One region of the Serratia sp. 25CWL12 genome, then DNA from elsewhere that is predicted to be linked to it. Evidence: predicted binding sites of a transcription regulator. Region 1 holds the regulator's gene; each other region holds the start of a gene.
The links. The regulator Fur, encoded in region 1, represses iron uptake genes when iron is present. The targets are predictions, from matches to a motif close to ATAATAATGAGAACNACTATCAA.
Positions count from the first base shown of each region.

Region 2: ygiD (4,5-DOPA-extradiol-dioxygenase) is a predicted target of Fur. The motif match lies at 3,120-3,142, and genes of this name have one in related genera.
Region 3: feoA (ferrous iron transporter A) is a predicted target of Fur. The motif match lies at 3,300-3,322, and genes of this name have one in related genera.

Region 1 is NZ_CM147698.1:2,877,014-2,881,619, forward strand. It holds gene ybfE (LexA regulated protein) at 112-399, shown strand; gene fldA (flavodoxin FldA) at 570-1,109, shown strand; gene fur (ferric iron uptake transcriptional regulator) at 1,473-1,919, shown strand; gene glnS (glutamine--tRNA ligase) at 2,062-3,726, opposite strand; gene nagE (N-acetylglucosamine-specific PTS transporter subunit IIBC) at 3,915-4,606, opposite strand, start outside.
Region 2 is NZ_CM147698.1:245,402-250,007, reverse strand. It holds gene ACX9GV_RS01160 (hypothetical protein) at 1-275, shown strand, start outside; gene ACX9GV_RS01155 (helix-turn-helix transcriptional regulator) at 395-1,549, opposite strand; gene ACX9GV_RS01150 (ester cyclase) at 1,617-2,039, shown strand; gene ygiD (4,5-DOPA-extradiol-dioxygenase) at 2,264-3,046, opposite strand; gene ribB (3,4-dihydroxy-2-butanone-4-phosphate synthase) at 3,211-3,864, opposite strand; FMN riboswitch at 3,976-4,137, opposite strand; gene ubiK (ubiquinone biosynthesis accessory factor UbiK) at 4,267-4,539, shown strand.
Region 3 is NZ_CM147698.1:4,400,893-4,405,498, forward strand. It holds gene bioH (pimeloyl-ACP methyl ester esterase BioH) at 1-280, shown strand, start outside; gene ACX9GV_RS19120 (FeoC-like transcriptional regulator) at 325-561, opposite strand; gene feoB (Fe(2+) transporter permease subunit FeoB) at 561-2,873, opposite strand; gene feoA (ferrous iron transporter A) at 2,937-3,161, opposite strand; gene ACX9GV_RS19135 (glutathione S-transferase family protein) at 3,472-4,095, shown strand; gene ACX9GV_RS19140 (Tex family protein) at 4,261-4,606, opposite strand, start outside.

The DNA of each region.
Region 1 (4,606 bases):
TATCCTAGGTATAATTCAATTTGTTGAATAAACCAGGGTATTGGTGTTAACCAAACCGTCTGGAAGCGTGAAAACGTTTTTTGATACCAACTCCTTTGCAGTAAAGCAATAATGGCAAAAGAATATACGGACCGTACAACGCTAGATCTGTTTGCAGATGAACGCCGCCCGGGACGCCCGAAAACCAACCCGCTTTCCCGTGATGAACAGCTTAAGATCAATAAGCGCAATCAACTACGGCGTGACAAAGTACGGGGATTACGGCGTGTAGAACTGAAAATCAACGCCGAGGCCGTGGATGCGTTGAATAAACTGGCGGATCTGCGCAATATCAGCCGCAGTGAGTTAATTGAACAAATGCTGTTAACACAACTGGCAGAAGAACAGCCTGAAGCATGAACGGTGATGCCAGTACCCCTATAGCCCAGAGCATCACATAAATGTGATATAACCGCAGGGTAAATCTCTGGCATGATAGGGGTCTATTTACGGGTGGAGACGATGCCTCAGGTAAATCTCACACCACATTTAAGCAACACAACAAATTGAATTAAAAGGTTATTCGCAATATGGCTCATGTAGGTATTTTCTTTGGCAGCGATACTGGCAATACCGAAAACATTGCCAAGATGATCCAGAAGACCCTCCATCAAAAATACGGTAACGATGTTACAGAACTTCACGACATCGCCAAAAGCAGCAAAGAAGATCTGGCCGCATTTGATATTCTGCTGTTCGGGATCCCCACTTGGTATTACGGCGAAGCGCAATGTGACTGGGATGATTTCTTTCCCACACTGGAAGAGGTTGACTTCAACGGTAAGTTGGTGGCGCTATTCGGCTGCGGTGATCAAGAAGACTATGCAGAGTATTTCTGCGATGCGATGGGAACACTGCGCGATATCATTGAACCACGCGGTGCAGTGATTGTCGGTAACTGGCCAACCAAGGGTTACCATTTCGAAGCCTCTAAGGGGTTAGCAGACGACAACCACTTTATTGGTCTAGCCATCGATGAAGATCGTCAACCTGAATTAACCAACGAGCGCGTAGCAGCTTGGGTCCAACAGATCTGTGAAGAACTCAGCCTGGCGGAGATCATCGGTTAAGCCTGGATTGCACCAAACCGGTTCTACAATAACAGGTTCAACAATTGATACGTTGACCGCACCAAGAGGCTCTACAGGGCCTCTTGGCGTAAGATGACCGCTGCGATAAAGCCAAAAACCACCACTTTGTCGGTTAAATCAACCAAGTCACGTGCAGAGGCCTAGGTGAGCCATACCTTGGTGAACAACTAGGCCTTTGTGAACAAGCAGACCTTTGTGAACAACCAGCGGTTCCTATTTACGTCAACCGGTTCTATAATGAGACGCAATTACGTCTTTGCGCCAGCCCGGCATCATAAGCGGGAACTGCTCAGCATTGATTAGTACCGTGTTTGATTAGCATAATAACAGGACTGAACCCGCATGACTGATAACAATAGCGCATTGAAAAAAGCCGGCTTAAAAGTCACGCTTCCACGACTTAAAATCCTTGAAATACTGCAGGATCCAAAATGTCATCACGTCAGTGCTGAAGACCTGTACAAAAAACTGATCGACCTCGGGGAAGAGATTGGTCTGGCTACGGTTTATCGGGTACTCAATCAGTTTGATGATGCCGGTATTGTCACCCGTCACAGCTTTGAAGGTGGCAAGTCAGTCTTCGAATTAACCCAGCAACATCATCACGACCACCTAATTTGCCTGGATTGCGGCAAAGTGATCGAGTTTAGTGACGAGTCCATTGAGGCACGCCAACGGGATATCGCCAAACGGTATAATATTAAACTCACCAACCACAGTTTATACCTGTATGGTCATTGTGAAACCGGTGATTGCCGTAACAACGAAGCACTGCACAGCGAGAAATAACCAAGCTCTATCAGGTTGTTCCCAATAAGCAAGCAGCGATGCTGTTTGCTGTTCCATTTAAGATGCCCTTTAAACCGCAAGCCTATTGACTGAATGACAGCGCAGCCCATAAGGGACCGCGCTGTTACCCGTTTCAGCCGGATTATATATCCATCTTGGCCCAGGTATCACGCAAACCCACCGTCCGGTTAAATACCAGATGATCCGCTGAGGAATAGCGGCTATCAGCACAGAAATAACCTTCACGTTCAAACTGATAGGCGTTTTCTGGCTCGGCAGTGCACAGACTGGCTTCAACAAAACCTGGCTTGATCACCAGTGACTGCGAATTAATGGTAGAGAGGAAATCCTCTGCCGCCCCCGGGTTAGCCACACTGAACAAGCGATCATACAGGCGAATTTCTGCGGGTATGGCATGGGCTACAGAAACCCAATGAATCACCCCTTTCACCTTGCGGCCATCAGCAGGATCTTTACCCAGGGTTTGCGGGTCGTAGGTACAAAAAATGGTGGTGATCTCACCCGCAGCATCTTTCTCTATACGCTCCGCTTTGATGACATAGGCGTTACGCAGGCGAACCTCTTTCCCCAGTACCAGGCGCTTATACTGCTTATTGGCTTCCTCACGGAAGTCAGCGCGATCAATATAAACTTCACGGCTGAACGGCACTTCCCGTGAGCCCATTTCCGGTTTGTTCGGATGGTTAGGTACGGTCAGCGTCTCCACAGCATCCGACATGTTTTCAATCACCACTTTGACCGGATCCAGCACGGCCATGGCGCGCGGCGCATGTTCATTGAGGTCTTCACGGATACAGGACTCCAGTGCTGCCATCTCAACGTTATTATCCTGCTTGGTTACGCCAATACGCAGGCAAAACTCGCGAATAGAAGCGGCGGTGTAACCACGACGGCGCAACCCGGAAATAGTCGGCATGCGAGGATCATCCCAACCTTCCACCACTTTCTCTGATACCAGTTGGCTCAGTTTGCGCTTGGACATAATGGCGTACTCAAGATTGAGCCGCGAGAACTCATACTGACGCGGATGGCATGGGATAGAAATATTATCCAGCACCCAGTCGTACAACCGGCGGTTATCCTGGAACTCCAGTGTACACAGCGAATGCGTGATCTCCTCCAGTGCATCGGAAATGCAGTGGGTGAAATCGTACATCGGATAGATACACCACTTGTTCGCGGTCTGGTGGTGATGGGCAAATTTGATACGGTAAATGACCGGATCGCGCATCACGATAAATGGCGATGCCATATCGATTTTCGCGCGCAAACAGGCTTTACCCTCGGCAAACTCGCCATTGCGCATTTTTTCAAATAGCGCCAGGTTCTCGGCAACCGAACGGTTGCGATAGGGGCTGTCTTTACCCGGTGCGGTCAAGGTACCGCGATATTCACGGATCTGTTCTGGCGTTAATTCATCAACATAGGCTAAACCCTTGTTGATCAGTTCAACGGCATACTGATGCAGTTGATCGAAATAGTCTGAGGAATAACGAATCGCCCCGTCCCATTTAAAGCCCAACCACTCGACATCCTGCTTGATAGAGTCAACAAACTCGATATCTTCTTTGACCGGGTTGGTGTCATCAAAACGGAGATTACATTGGCCTTGATAATCTTTGGCAATGCCAAAGTTTAGGCAAATGGATTTAGCATGGCCGATATGCAAATAGCCATTCGGCTCTGGCGGGAAACGAGTATGTACCGACTGGTGCTTCCCGGTCGCCAGATCTTCATCAATAATCTGACGGATAAAATTGGTTGGGCGGACTTCTGCCTCACTCATATCATGATTCCTCAAATACAACGCACCACTGATAACCGCATATATTCCAACAAGCCACGGTTGGAAACAACCGTTTGTTGCACAAGAAAGCAGGTTATCAGCAGCAAAAATAAAAAAACGGGAAAAGATCGCTCTTTTCCCGCCAAGGTTATCGGCACCTTATGAGGTGCCCAACACGATTAACCCACTTATTTTTGGATTTCGAACAGTTTGGTCTCACCTGCAACCACATGGCCGCTGGCCAAGGCCGTCAACCCAGCATAATCATCAGCATTGCTGACCACCACCGGGCTTATCATTGAGCGGGCATGGGCATTCAGGTAATCCAGGTCCAGTTCCAGAATCGGCTGACCGGCTTTCACTACCGCCCCTTCTTCGACCAGGCGTTTAAAGCCCTGACCATTGAGCGCCACGGTGTCGATACCCATATGCACCACGATTTCTGCACCTTTTTCAGTTTCCAGGCAGAAGGCATGATTGGTATTGAAAATCTTCACCACGGTGCCATCTGCAGGTGCCACCACGGTTTTATCCGTTGGGCGAATCGCCACACCGTCACCCACCGCTTTACTGGCGAAGGCTTCATCCGGCACTTGGTCCAGTGCCACAATTTCACCGGTAACCGGGGCAACCAGCGCTTGGAACAGAACTTTATTGGTATTAAGTACCGCTTGCGGTTTGACTTCAGCCGTAGCAGCGGCCACTGCGGGGTCAGCCGCTGCCGCAACTGGGCCTGCAGCCACCACCTGACCCATCGCGCTGGCGATCAGTTCGGCACGAGTACCAACGATAATCTGCACGCTTTGCTTATTCAGGCGAATCACACCCGAAGCACCCAAACGTTTTGCCATAGCATCATTCACCCGTGCTGAATCTTTTA
Region 2 (4,606 bases), 1.9 Mb from region 1:
TTCGCGCCATCAAAACCAAGGACTACCCGCGACTAGAGGCGCAAATAGTGCGGGTTACCCCAGAAACAGCCGGCGTTGAGTGCCCGACCGTGGGGGAAATAATCACATTTAATCCTGAAACAACGGATTATCAAAAGATAGTTCCCCGCCGCCAATGGCCGAAGAAAGGAGAGTCGGTGCAGATTCGCTATCGTTATATTGATGGTATCTGTAAGGGAGAAGGCCGCGACGATTACCCATGCCGTATCAAACACTATCCGTTGGTTGGTCATTAAGCGCAGGGGCGGTAAATGAAACAGCACCCTGCGACGACATATTCCCAAGTTTATTTAAGTTGCAGCAGAAAAAAACCAGGAGCATAGCCCCCCTGCTAATTACTATTTTGACTAACGATTTAGTGGTCCTCAAATCCCGTGTAGAGCCGGCGAAAAGCCATCGGCACCATCCCTGCCTCGCGCTTGAAGAATTTGACGAAATTTGTTGGTTCGTCAAAACCAAGATCGATGCTAATCCCACCTACGGGTTGCATTGTATGAACCAGCAAACGTTTAGCCTCCAGTACAATGCGCTGAGTTAAATACGTTTTGGCTGTAACGCCTGTCACAGCCAAAACAGAACGGTTCAGGCTCTTTTCAGAACAGCCCAATTTCAACGCATATTGATGAATATGGTGTTGAGTGTGCAGCCACTCTTCAACCAACGCCTTGAAAAGCTGAAATCTATTGGATGCGGCTTTGCCTATGGCATCTTGCGGATTGACGCTGCTACTAACAAATAACTGCAATCGTAACAGTAAATAAAACAAAGCCGTTCTCAACAAAAAATTCCCTTCAGCTTGCTCGTTATATTTCCTAGTATCACGCACCATTTGGGAAATGATCGTCAGCACAGCCTCCTGCTCATCTGCAGGGGGTTCCATCAAAGTCGGCAATAACTCAAAAGTATCATTAATGTTGTTGTTCAGCCTGAGTCCGTGACTTGTCGGTATGGCTTCTGGTTTGAATACAACAAGCCAGCCATCCCATGCTGATTCAAAGTCAAAAGTATGCACCTGACCAGGTTTGACTAAAAGCAGACTACCGACCCGGCATCGTATAGGCACAAAGTCCACCAAGTGACTGAAATCCCCTTCTGTAACGACTATCAGGTGGCAAAAATCCACTCGATGAGGCAGGTTCCGCCAACGTCCCGTTTTGGCACGTGATCGCAAGTCAGCAAATCGTATTACCTGTACATCCAAGGGTGCCGAATATTTGACTAGCTCAATAGACTGAAATGAAGTCATATGCTCACCCTTTTTTAAAATTGTCCCTATTTTACCATCGAAGGCCGCTTTTTTACCTCGATTAAATGACGGTTCTACATAATCATGGTCGCTGTCAAAACGAAGGCGGAAAATTGTGATTGGTGTCGCCCACAGCCCTTGTTGTGGTGCGGCCGCCAAGGTAATCCGAGATGAACTCAGCATGCCAGGCACGTTGAAGGTAATTCGAGATGAGGAATTGCTCTGCAAAGTGCGGCAACGCGAAAAGGCATTGTCTAAATTCATTAACGCCAAACATTCAGATGCATCGACATCCGAATAAATCTGTTCATTACCATCAGGAGTATTTAAAGTGACTAAAGACGAAATTCAAGCAATCGTGGCCCCATTCTACCATCAGGCATTGACTGTCAATCAAGACACCACCGCCACTGCCGTGTTAGAAAAAATCCTTGCAGATAATTTCCAATCCATCAACAGCCAAGAAGTCAAAGACAAAGCGACGCTGATAAAACAAGTTGGTTTTTTCTGGCAATTGATCCCCGATCTGAAATGGGAACCGCAAGATTGGGTGATCGATGTAGATGGAAAAAAAGTCGTCGTGCGCTCAGTGGCAACCGGTACACCAAAAGGTAATTTCATGGGTATGGAACTGGATGGCAGCAAGTCGTTCAAAATCGACACCACCGACATCCATGAAATCGACAACGGCCAGATCGTACGGGTTCACCACCTCGAAGATTGGGCCACTGCGCTAAAGCAGCTTAAGAACTGATTTAATTTCCGTTGCCTGTGGGCGGGAATTGCGGCAGCGCGAGTGCATAGCGAGCAACTGATGACAATGCTGGATGGCATCAATCATTCAGGGCTGGAAAAATATGTTTTCGGGCGTGGCGTCATCGTTGTTACGGCTCGCATTTGAAACCACAATCAACGCAAATGTGAGCCCTGACAACCACGCTCCCGGTTACAACTACCGTATTTATGGTGCCACTAGCATCAACCTACCTGTACCGACAGCATGCTGAGGGCCCCCATTTCGATCCCATCAACCGGGATCGACATCGCTTCATTGCCATCCCAACTCCCTAGGATGTACAACAGTGGCAGGTAATGTTCTGGCGTTGGGTTCGACAACATCGCCCCTTCATGCTGGTGATAATTCACCAACGGATGATGTTCACCCTGATAATCAAGATGGTCACGGACATATTGGTTAAAAGACTCCGCCCATGGATAGGGGCTGACATCTTGCTGCCATTTCAGCATACGCAGGTTATGTACCACATTGCCACTGGCCACCAGCATCACTCCTTGATCACGAAGGGCTGACAGCTTACGGCCTAGTTGATAGTGATATTCTGCTGGCTGGGTTGCATCAATACTCAATTGCACCACCGGGATATCCGCTTGTGGATACATCTTGATTAAAACGCCCCAGCTACCATGATCAAGCCCCCACTCGCTGCTATCGGCGATAACCTTAACCGGGGCCAGTAAACGTTGCAGTTCTGCCGCCAGTTCAGGCGAGCCGGGTGCCGGATATTGGATATCAAACAATGCCTGCGGAAAACCACCAAAGTCGTGGATGGTTTTCGGCTGAGCCATTGCGGTGACTGCGGTCATTTGCAGGTACCAGTGAGCAGAAATAGCCACAATCGCCTTGGGCCTTGGCAATTGTTCACCCAGCGCACGCCATGCCTGCGTATAACGGTTTTCTTCCAACACGTTCATCGGGCTACCGTGGCCAAGAAAAAGAGCGGGCATACGAGAAGTGGTCATAGATTACCCTCAGGTTAGAATAATAATTCGTCTGCTGATGACATTACGCTCTTCATGCGGTTAAAAAAGTCAGATAAGTATGATAAAGATTTTCAATAAATTTGAATTACTGTTTTCAGCCAATAAAAAAGCCGCATCGCGGCTTTTTTATATTCATCAGTCAATTAACTGACTTTTTTTTCCTGTGCCTGACGGTAAGCCACCAGATCTTCGATGGTCAACACCACCATGTCATGTTGCTTGGCAAAGGTGATCACTTCAGGGGCACGAGCCATGCTGCCGTCATCATTGGTCAACTCACACAGCACACCTGCGGGTTTAAACCCTGCCAGGGAAACCAGATCAACCGTTGCTTCGGTATGGCCTCGACGGCTCAATACGCCACCGGGTTGCGCACGTAGTGGGAAAACATGACCAGGGCGATGCAAATCACTGGGTTTGGCATTATCGGCAATCGCCGCACGGATAGTGGTCAGGCGATCAGCCGCAGAAACACCGGTGGTGACACCTTGTGCCGCTTCAATGGTCACGGTGAACGCCGTCTGGAATTGGCTGGAGTTATTGCTGACCATCATCGGCAATTCAAGCTGCTGACGACGCTCTTCGGGGATACAGAGGCACACAATACCGCTGCAATGGCGAATGGTCAGCGCCATCTGCTCAACGGTCATGGTTTCTGCGGCGAAAATCATGTCACCTTCGTTTTCACGATTCTCATCATCAAGCACCATCACACCACGTCCATTACGCAGTGCCTCCAGAGCATGTTCAACGCGTTCTAACGGCGTACCGAAATCTGAAAGTAGAGTCTGATTCATGGTAAAAAAACCTCATTAATATTATGGATTACCAGAATCAGGGCGATCTTGAGGAGTGGCCATCACAATAGCCGAAAAAATAACGCAAGCGGGCTTCGGCCCGGCAGGTGTCGTTACTCTCTCCCATCCGGACTATCACCGTCGGCCCCGGAATTACACCGGATCTGCTGACCTCTAACCCACTCCAAAGAGACAGGCTGAGCGCTCGCGGGCTTTCACCGTAAAAGATGATTTACCGCCGGTGGGGACTTGCACCCCGCCCTGAGAATAAGCCTACAAACTATAAACCTATCCACTGCCTCTTTCAACTGAGTTCATCGCAAGAGGTTAATAGTTTATCTGGCAGGCAACACGCATTACACTAGACGGTAGCCACCCAATATCAGAAAGGGAAACACCACCATGATTGACCCGAAAAAAATTGAACAGATCGCACGCCAAGTACAAGAATCGCTGCCTAAAGGCGTCCGTGAATTCGGGGAAGACGTTGAGAAAAAAGTCCGCCAGGTATTGCAAGCACAACTGACCCGCCTGGATTTAGTCAGTCGCGAAGAGTTTGATATTCAGACCCAAGTATTACTGCGCACCCGTGAAAAACTGGCTCTGCTGGAACAGCGCCTGTCTGAGTTGGAAAACCAACGCCACAGCGCAGTAGTCACCAAACCCGAAGAGTAATAGCGGATTTCTCCGCCATCATTATCAGGTGCGAACCCCTCTAGGTGGGTTCGCAATAATGTGGTGC
Region 3 (4,606 bases), 1.5 Mb from region 1:
GGTGGTGCTTAATCAACCGATACCGAGCGTTGAAGTCCTGGATAATGGATTGGAGATGTTGCGTACTGTAGACCAGCGGCAGCAATTGATAAGTTTGACGTTACCCATACTGCGCGTTTACGGTGCTCTGGACGGGCTGGTCCCACGTAAAGTGGCCCATCAGCTTGATGAACTGTGGCCAAACTCGGCGTCGGTGGTGATCCCCAAAGCGGCTCATGCCCCTTTTATTTCTCACCCCGAGGAGTTTGCCCACATTATTTATCAATTTGCTGCCGCTTGAATGAACTGGGGTATTAAGAGGGGCGTTATGGCTTGCCCCGATGTTCATTTCAAACGATAAACCACCAGGCTACAACCTTGGCCTTGAGGGCAGTTTCGGCAACTACCGCTCAGGCAGGATTGACTGCTTTGTTCAATACGTTCCACCTTGCCCATCGCAGTCAAGCGTTCCAGAATCGCCTCTACCAGTGGCAACGGTGTCGCCAGTTGGCGGCTCAGTTGCTGTGCCTGGGCACTGCCCAGCAGGGCCAGCGCATCACGAATTTGTAGCAAGCTGGCCATTAATGACAATCACCTTGTGGATGCTGCTGGCATGTCACGGGGGTTGCACTGCGTAGCCGGATGGTGATGCGGTTGCGTGCTTTACGTAAACCGAGCAGAACCAGTGCATTGAACAGGAGCACCAACAGGATTGACACCATACTGTATTGTGGATGTTGGCTGAAGGTTGCCACTTGATAGAACAGGGTGGACAGTGAGTAGGCCACATTGAGTCCCCAGAGAATGGAGAAGGTCATCCAGCCACGGCTAGACTCACGGGCAATGGCCCCCATCACTGAAACACAAGGGACATACAGCAACACGAAGATCAGGTAGCTGTAGGCTGAGATGGCAGAACCAAATTTGCTGCTCATCACCCCCATTGAACCGGTGTCCATTTCCCCATCGCCTTTGCTGGCCTCGATGGGGTTGGCGAGTACACTGAGGCTGAAGGTTTGCTTGATACTCTGCCAAGTTTCTTTGGCCGCGGCCCCCAGTTCATCAAGCAGGTTAAAGCTGGCGGCATCAAACGGTTGTTGGGTGATCTGTTCGGCGGTATACAAGGTGTTAAGTGTGCCAACCACCACTTCTTTGGCCATTGCACCGGTAACCAGGCCAACGGTAGCCTGCCAGTTATCAGGGTGAATCCCGATGGGCTGCAACAGCGGCGTGAGCACTTTGGACACCGACGCCAAGGCGGAATCATTGATGTTATCTACCGGTTTACCATTGAATGAGAAGCTGTTCAGGCCGCCAATCAGGATACTGGCTATCACGATCACTTTTCCTGCGCGTAGCACAAACCCTTTCAGACGTTGCCAAGTTTGCAGCAGCAGGCTTTTTAAATGTGGCACATGATAGACCGGTAATTCCATCACAAAGGGTGAGGCTTCACCGCGCATGATGGTGTATTTCAATACCAAGCCGGTGAGGATAGCAACCGCAATCCCCAGCATATAGAGTGAGAACACCACACTCGCACCATGTTGGCCGAAGAAGGCGGCAGCGAATACGGCGAAGATTGCCAAGCGGGCACCACATGACATAAACGGTGCCATCATGATGGTGATCAACCGTTCACGTTGGGCATCTAGCGTGCGAGCGCCCATGATCGACGGCACGTTACAACCAAAGCCGACAATCAGTGGGACGAAAGATTTGCCAGGGAGCCCAAGTAATTGCATCAGGCGATCCATCACAAACGCCGCGCGCGCCATATAACCGGAGTCTTCCAGAAATGACAGGAACAGATACATCATGCCGATTTGTGGCACCAGCGGCAGAACCGTATTGATACCGCCCCCCACACCTTGTGCCAGGAAGATAGTGAGCCATTCCGGGAAGTGCAACGTGTAGCCGACCCATTGGATACCCTGGATAAAGATCGCTGCTGAGCCGAGATCGAAAATCGGCTGTAGAGCGCCACCGATATTAATCGCTAACAGGAACATCAGGTACATCACCAGCAGGAAGATCGGCACACCTAGCCAGCGGTTGAGGATCACGCGATCCAAGGCGGCGGTCAGACGGTTGGGCTGAGCTTGCTGAGCGTTGCTGACGGCATTGCAAATGGTAGCGATGGATTGGTAACGGGCATCAGCAATCACCAGCGCTGGGTCATCCAGGTGTTGTTGTAACGTCAGTTTGACCTGCGGCAGCATGTTCACCGCATCACCTGCCAACTGAACACTGTAGATGTCACCTTCTAGCATTTGCAGTGCCAGCCAGCGGCGCTGTTCCGTTGGTAGATTCTGTGGCATGGCAGCGGTGAGTTTGGCGATTTCTTCTTGTAGCTGCGGCGGGTAATTTACCAGTGGTTTGAGTTGGTTAAACTGATGACGGTCAATGGTCCACTTTAAGCTGTCGATACCATTGGCTTTGGTGGAAATCAGCGAGACCACCGGGCAGCCGAGGCGATCAGAAAGGGCGTCGATGTCGATTTCGATATTCTGACTTTTGGCGATATCCTGCATGTTCAAGGCGACGATACAAGGAATACCCAGTTCCAGCAGTTGGAGCGTCAGGTAGAGGTTACGTTCCAGATTGGAGGCATCAACCACGTTAATCAGCAAATCTGCTTCACCGCCCAGGATATAGTGGCAGGCAATCTGCTCATCCAGAGAGGTTTGCTCTGAGATGGTGGTGAGCGAGTAGGTTCCGGGGAGGTCAACCAGCGTCACTTGTGATTGTGGAGTGCTGAACTGACCTTCTTTGCGTTCAACCGTGACGCCAGCCCAGTTACCGACATGCTGACGCGCGCCGGTAAGTTGGTTGAACAGTGTCGTTTTCCCTGAATTCGGGTTACCGATTAAGCCAATAGTTATTTTCTTCATCATACAACGTGATACCCGTCAGTCAGTTAAGACGGCAAAAAACGGCGGCAGGCGGATATCCTGCTACGGTTGATTCTCAAGCAGAATCAGGTCTAAATCTTTTTTCCGCAGCACCAGGCTGACGCGGTGAGTTTTTATTTCAATGGGATCACCCAGTGGTGCCACCCGCACGACGTTAAATAGCGAGCCGGGCAACATTCCCAGTGACAGGAGTTTCTGGCGATAGGCCGGGCTGATTTCGCTGGAGAAACCGGTGATTTTATATGTCTGTTTAGGAAGAAGATTCATATTACCTTCTTAATGATCGCTCTTTTCCGCTGGAACACTGTGTTCAGAACCCTTTGTTACCCAGGCTACCTGCATTGATAAAGTGAAGGTAAGTTGGTTAGGGCATTCTACTCCGACCATTGAGTAAAGAACAGACTAATACTAATGAGAATGATTATCAAATGTAAAAGCAACAGCACAAAAGAAAGAACTTGTGTAATTCAATCCTTGCAAGGGCAATTTGGCGATGGTATACGCATCACTACTGACATTTTCTGTCAGTTGCTTAGATATAATGGCGGCTTAGGCCACTAAACAAGGAACCAGAACCATGCGTCTTTATTATCATCCAGCCTCAACTTGCAGCCGCCGAGTACTTATGACCACCCATCATCTCGACATAAAAGTCGAACTCGCGTTGGTAAATCTGTTTAAGGGAGAGCAGAACTCCCCTGAATTTCTGAAACTTAATCCTAATCATCGGGTTCCAGTTCTCGAACATGATGGATTGGTTCTTTGGGAGTCTTACGCAATTATGCAGTACTTGGCAGATATTACCCCAGGTCAAACTCTTTATCCTATTGATCCTCGAGCCCGTGCTGATGTTAACCGTTGGCTCTTTTGGTGCGGACAAGATTTCATGCCTGGCATCAGTATTCTTAACTGGGAGAACTCGATTAAATCGTTGGCTGGAATCGGGTCACCTGACCCGATTGAGGTTTCTCGCGGAGAGCTGCTTTTGGCTGAGGCTGCGAAAGTTCTTGACGAGCATCTCAGTCATCGTGAATGGATTTGCCAGGGCGGCGTTTCACTCGCCGACCTCGCTATAGCTGCACCGTTAGCTAATATACATAGCGCCAAACTCCCCTTGGCAAATCTGCTCAATCTCCAGCGATGGTTCATGCAAGTTCAGGCGCTTGATTCCTGGAAGAAGGCGGAAGCTGTCGCACTATAGGTCTAAAGTCGTCAGATTGGAGCACACCCCAGTTTGACGTCAATATACCTCATGCAATTGTGCCCGTGGCTGGTGCGGTTTTGCTGGCTGGACTGGATTACAGTGAGTGATACCGTCGTTAGGCCCGTTGCCGCGGTATTGGCGGCAACGGGCTATTGCATCGGTTTAACTTTTTTTGCCAAAAGCTGCGGCCAGTGCATCGCCCATGGCGCTGTTGCCGGCTGGTGAGCTGTTACGTGGCTTGGCTTTGTTGTCTGCGGCTCGGGCAGGGGGGGTACGCGTGGCAGGGCTATTGTTACCGCCGCCACGGCGAGCTGAACCTTCACCGGGTTGTTCATCAAGGCGCATGCTCAACGCGATACGTTTACGCTGCAAATCGACTTCCATGACCTTCACTTTAACGATGTCACCGGCTTTCACCACAGTATGCGGATCCTCAACGAACTTATCCGCTAACGATGAGATATGGACCAAGCCATCCTGATGAACACCAATATCAACAAAGGCACCA